DNA from 2 places in the Chryseobacterium joostei genome. Region 1 is predicted to be linked to the other one. Evidence: riboswitches for the same ligand, from Rfam matches in the RefSeq annotation. Region 1 holds a riboswitch; the other holds the start of a gene.

Region 1 (3,218 bases):
AAAAACTACTTTATCTGCGGATCCAAAGAGATATCTTATCGGTGACGATGAGCATGGATGGGATAATAACGGAGTATTCAACTACGAAGGAGGATGCTACGCTAAAGTTATTGATCTTTCAGAAGAAAAAGAACCGGATATCTTTAGAGCAATCAAAAGAGATGCACTTCTTGAAAACGTTGTCATCAACAATGGAGTAGCAGATTATACAGACGGATCTATTACTGAAAATACAAGAGTTTCTTATCCAATCTATCATATCAATAAAATTGTATTACCATCTAAGGCTGGTCATGCTAAGAAGATCGTTTATCTTTCAGCAGATGCATTCGGAGTACTTCCTCCAGTTTCCATCTTGAATGAAGATCAGGCTCAATATCACTTCCTTTGCGGCTATACATCTAAATTAGCTGGAACTGAAAGAGGAATTACAGAACCTCAGCCATCTTTCTCACCTGCATTTGGTGAAGCGTTCCTTACCTTACACCCAACAATGTACTCTAAAACCTTGATTGGTAAGATGAAAGAGCACGGAGCTAAGGCTTACTTAGTGAATACAGGTTGGAATGGTACAGGAAAGAGAATTTCTTTAAAAGATACAAGAGCAATCATTGATGCAATCATTGACGGATCTATTGATAATGCTCCTAAAACTCAGGTTCCAATTATGAATCTTGAAATTCCTACTGAACTTCCAAACGTTTCTGCAGGTATCCTAGATCCTAGAGAAACTTATGAAAATGCTTCTGACTGGGAAGAAAAAGCAAAAGATCTTGCTTCAAGATATATCAAGAACTTTGAACAGTATTGTGATACTGAAGAGGGTAAAAGATTAATCCCTTCAGGACCTCAACTACAGGAGCAAACAATCTAATAGCATTGTTTATATAGATAAAAAAGCCTCATCATTGATGAGGCTTTTTTGATTTTTCAGGCAGATTATACAAATTTTGCGAACAATATTTTATGCATATAAAGTTATAATATTCAGTAACATTTTGTGAATCCTTTCAATCCTTTATTTGATTTACTTTAAACTTAATAAAGCCAACCTGTATCCATCCATTCCAAATCCGGACAAAACCGCATCAGTATTAGCTGCAGTTACAGATTTTTGTCTGAATTCTTCTCTTTTGTAAATATTACTGATGTGAACCTCAATCTTAGGTTTGCGAATGTTCTTTAAACAATCAGCTATCGCATAAGAATAATGAGTAAATGCTCCGGGATTGATCACTACGGCATCGAAATCATCCTCCTGAAGTCTATTGATGATTTCTCCTTCAATATTAGACTGGTAATATTTTAATTCGTGAGAATGAAACTCAGATTTTAAATTCTCCAAATAAGCTTCCATGGAAACTGTGCCATAGATTTCAGGTTCTCTTGTGCCTAGAAGATTTAAATTAGGCCCGTTTATAATCAAAACTTTCATTCTATAAAATTAAAAAGTTTTTTTAATTAAAGCTTAAAAATTCTGTAAGTCTTTGATTTTTGCCAATTGAATTATATTTAATGATATTTGTCATATTTAAAAAATTGATAATTTTTGCAACTCCTTATTTTAATGGCTTTTAATATAATCTTATGTTAATTTTTGAAAATTTATCATGAAAAAATAATAAGTCTACTTGTTTTGTAGACTAAAAGTTTATAGCTTTGCAACCATATTTCGATCGGCTTATAAAGAAAGATGGAGGGAACTGACCCTGTGAAATCTTGACAACCTGCTTCGTGTAAGGTGTTACATTCAGCCTTTAAAGGAAAAATAAGCATTTGGTTTATCGTATTTATCGATGCCCTTTGCTGACTTTTCTGCAAAGGGTAAAATTTTAATATATGATAAATAAAATTGATTATGATTAATAAAAATTTAATTAATTCTAAAGTTTGGATTCCACCGGTTGCTGCATTTTTCTTGGGAATTGTCAGCGTAAGTGCGCAGAATTCCAAGCCGAAAAAAGATACACTTAAAGAAAAGGAGATTGATGAAGTAGTGGTGGTAGCCTATGGAAAAGCTAAAAGAAACAGCTATACCGGTTCTGTGGCAACTCTTTCTGGGGATAAGATCAATAACAGACCTATCACCAATATTACAAAAGCATTGGATGGGCAGATTGCCGGAGTTCAGACTACAGGAGCTTCAGGACAACCGGGAGCGTTATCTACTATTCGAATCCGAGGAATTGGTTCGGTAAGTGCTTCCAGTGATCCCTTATTTGTTGTTGACGGAATTCCTTTTGACGGAAATATAAATGCAATAAGCCCTAATGACATAGAATCCATCAGTGTTTTAAAAGATGCTACAGCAAGTGCATTATATGGTTCAAGAGGTGCGAACGGGATTATCATCATTACAACAAAATCCGGTAAAAAAGGAGAATCAAAAGTTAATCTTAATATTAGTCAGGGATTTTCTGGAAGAGCCGTAAAAGATTACGAACAGGTGAATACAGACCAGTATTTTCAATTATACTGGGAAGCTATGAGAAACGGATATCAGTCCGATAAAGTGAATGCACAGCAGGCAGGGCAGATGGCAACGGATAATATTGTTTCAGCTCTGGGAATTAACCCGTATGGAGTTAATTATTCAAAGCCTGTAGGAACAGACGGGAAATTATTGCCGGGAGCAACTCCTTTATGGAATGATGACTGGAGGGATATTTTGCAAAGAGTAGCTTCCAGAAATCAGGTGGATCTGGATATTAGTGGTGGAAGTGAAAAAAGTAACTATTTCTTTTCATTGGGGTATCTTGATGATAAAGGAATGGCCATTGAGTCTGGGTTTAAAAGATACAATACCAGATTAAAGATTAATTCTGAGGTGAAAAAATGGTTGAATGTTGGGGTGAATTTAAGTTACACAAATAGCCTTCAGCAGGCTCCAACCTCTTCGGATTCCAAGGCTAGTAACATTATCAATGCTGCGAGATTTGTTCCATCATTTTATCCTTACTATGAAAGAAATGCAGACGGATCTTATGTACTTGATGCTGATGGAAACAGAATTTATGATTTCGGAAAATACAGACCTACTGTAGCTCTTCAGAATCAAAATGCTGCAGCAAGTCTCCCTTTAGATAAAAATGAAAATAAAGAAGATAACTTTTCGGGGAAAGGGTTCATGGAGTTTACATTCTTTCCGGAATTGAAGTTCAAAACCAGCTTTTCTGTTGATTTAGTTAACTATAACGGACATTATTATACCAATCCGC
Region 2 (3,218 bases), 600 kb from region 1:
GGCAAGGTTTACATTCAAATTTCCTCCACCTAATTTCCAATCATAGGAAACCACAACATCTACCCCTTTGGTTTCCGTGTCTATGGCATTAGCAAAAAATCGTCCGCTTTCTACCTCATTTCCTTTCCCTACCACATTAGGATCTGATAGTCTTGGATCTGTAATATTTCCGGTAATAACAATTCTGTCTTTTACTTTAATGATATATCCATCTACTGTAATGAACAATCCTTTTGCCGGTTTTAACGTAAATCCGGCACTTCCGTTAACCGAAGTTTCCTGTTTTAAACGGTCAAAATTAAGAACCTCAGCCGCCTTACTGTCATTATTAAAAATTCCCTTGGTAACAATCTTCAAACCGGTAGTAGAAATATCTGCATAGGAATTGTTAAAATACTGCTGTTGAAGTGATGGTGCTCTAAACCCCGTTCCCACAGCAGCTCTTACAGCGTAATTTTTTACAAACTCATACCTTATTGCCAGTTTTCCGTTCAGGCTATTTCCAAAGTCTGAATAGTTTTCAAATCTTCCAGCAACATCTATATTTAGTTTTTTATCTAAATCATATGAAAAATCAGCATACACCGCCGTTGAATGCCTGTCCTTTTTCAACACATTACGTGGAGAAAAACCAATAAAGGATTGTGCCCCGCCTACTCCGCTCACTGTAGATCCGTCCACAGCAATGTTTCCGTTGACATCATATTGGGCATAAGAAGCTTCATCTCCAGCCTTAATCTGGTATTGTTCAAATCTGAATTCTCCACCAAATGCTATATTGAAATTCTTTATATTTTTGGAAACATCCAAGTTAACTGTATTTTGCAGGAAACTATGCGCTCCAGCATAAAAACGAGTGGGTGATTTTGCTCCTAAGGAAGCATTATTGGTATTACTAATGTTATAGTTGAATGTGTTGCTGCCCAATGTATTACTTAGATCAATCAACCAATTATTCACATTATATTTTGCTCCTACAGCATAGGAAATATCATAGATCTGAGAGCCTAAGACAGCCTGAAAACCATTAGGATAGATTGATGAAACTACATTCGAGGTTTCGCTTGGAAGTCTTCTGAAACCATATCCATTTCCTTCTTTGATACTAAAACCACCAAATGAATACAGTTTAAATTGTTCATTCAAAGGATATTCTGAATTGAAAAATAACTGTCCTTGCCTGATTTGCGCATCCCCAACCTGAAAATTGAAATCATCTCGTGTCAGTCCTCTTTCTTTGATGATATCATCATCATTTTTTCTTGCAATATCCGGATTATCAGCAAATTCATAAGCAAAATTATTTCCGAAAATATCAAGGTCATGGTTTTGAGTTCTTGTTGTTTTTCCTCTGTGGCTTAGCTGTAGTGAGAGATTCACAAAACCTTCATTTTTTCCAAGAGATGCACCATAGTTGACACCAGCCTGATAGGTATCTCCATCATTTCTTCCACTTAATCCATAGGTTAAGCTTGCTGAAGCTCCGGTATTTTTTTTAAGGATGATATTGATAACTCCTGCAATGGCATCTGAACCATATTGTGCCGCAGCACCATCCCTCAAAACTTCAATTTTTTCGATGGCAATGATAGGAATAGTACTTAGGTCCGTTCCCACAGAACCATTCCCAACTGTATTCTGATAGTTCACCAAAGAGGTTGTATGCCTTCTTTTCCCGTTAAGCAATACCAATACCTGATCCGGACCCATTCCCCTTAAGGTTACAGGATCAATATGTTCTGTACCATCGGAAGCAGATTGCCTTACAGAATTAAAGGACGGAATAACATAATTCAGGAGATCCTGAGCAGTCATTTGCGGTGATGATTTTTGAATTTTATCAATATTAATAACATCTACAGGAACCGGAGTATCCAGTTTTGTCCTTTTAGCACTTCGGTTTCCTACGATAATAATATCCTCAATTTGTTTTCCTTTTTCTTCCTGCTCCTGGGCTGCAGTTAAAATTGTCCCAAGCAGTAATACAGCTATACTTAGTTTTTTCATCTTTATTCTTGCCAATTAATACTATTTCTCCACAGAACATGCTGCAGATACACAAGACTTCAAGAAATGGAATTCATATAAGAATATTGACTTCACTTATCTCCCCCATCGGGTTGGAATTAGCACCTTTACACTTCTGGAATTGTGTCGGTTGCTAAGGTTTCTTTGGGCCAAATCCCTCCACCTTTCTTGATAAATCTACTGCAAAGGTAGAGTATTTTTTTAAATATCCAAAAAAAGGCACGCCTGCACCAATAAGAAAAAAGACCCATGAAAAATTTCATGAGCTTTTCAATAAAAGTAATTGTAATGAACTATTTTGTATGAACGAAAATTCTAAAGATCTATTGATTGTAATCCTGAGAAATTATTATTTCTTCATGATTTTTTTAAAGACAGACTGGCCGTTCTTTAACTTTAGCTCAATCATATATAACCCTTGCGAAAGTCCATTCATATTGATTTGATTATCTGAAAACAAAACGGGAACTCTTTGTCCAACAGCATTTACAACCTTTACTCCCTCAATTCCGGAATCCGTCTTTACCATAAGAATTCCATTGGTAGGATTGGGGTAAACATCAGGGGTTGAACGATTGATATGAGTTTCTGAAGTCCCTAATCCTGCAGTTATTTTAATACATCTTACGGATGCTCCCTGCCATCTTGGTGCGCCTGCCGCTGCATTGGTAACTGTGGCTCCTATATATAGATATTTTGCACCTGTTCCTGTAGCATTAGAACTCCAGAAATAACCTCTTTGTCCTACAAATGTAAAGCCTCCCTCAGAACCTCTAAATCCTCCCATCGGCAATTTTAGACTTCCTTCAAAAGCTTTTGTAGGATTCGTAATCCCCTCAATTGGGAGAATATTTGCCCAATCAGCCTGTGTGGGTAGTCTCCATTCTGGGCCTATTGCCCTGCAAGGATCAATACCAACGGTCTCTGATACATCTGCTAAGTTGGATCCTATCCATTTATCATCAGCTGCATTTGTTTCCCACCAAGCAGGACTACCAGTAATATAAGAATTTATACCCTGTACCCCTTTTGGATTATTAACAGCGGGGGATGATGTTGTAGATGAATTTCTCAACTGATGCCCGTCATCCCATCTTCCCCATTGAAATAAATCTCCATAGGATTCTGCATCATTGATTGCATTGGCAACCCTTGAGCTTCCAAGGTTTTGTCGAAGCCAAACTTTTCCA

What was found. Region 1 has a riboswitch for S-adenosylmethionine ahead of EG359_RS16290 (SusC/RagA family TonB-linked outer membrane protein). Riboswitches for the same ligand answer to the same signal wherever they lie in the genome.
Region 2: another riboswitch for S-adenosylmethionine. It lies ahead of EG359_RS13560 (TonB-dependent receptor plug domain-containing protein); the one in region 1 lies ahead of EG359_RS16290 (SusC/RagA family TonB-linked outer membrane protein).

What each region holds. Positions count from the first base shown of each region.
Region 1 covers NZ_CP033926.1:3,581,704-3,584,921, forward strand. The annotation lists gene pckA (phosphoenolpyruvate carboxykinase (ATP)) at 1-874, shown strand, start outside; gene EG359_RS16285 (type II 3-dehydroquinate dehydratase) at 1,028-1,435, opposite strand; SAM riboswitch class I at 1,679-1,775, shown strand; gene EG359_RS16290 (SusC/RagA family TonB-linked outer membrane protein) at 1,859-3,218, shown strand, end outside.
Region 2 covers NZ_CP033926.1:2,985,610-2,988,827, forward strand. The annotation lists gene EG359_RS13560 (TonB-dependent receptor plug domain-containing protein) at 1-2,007, opposite strand, end outside; SAM riboswitch class I at 2,101-2,206, opposite strand; gene EG359_RS13565 (T9SS type A sorting domain-containing protein) at 2,378-3,218, opposite strand, start outside.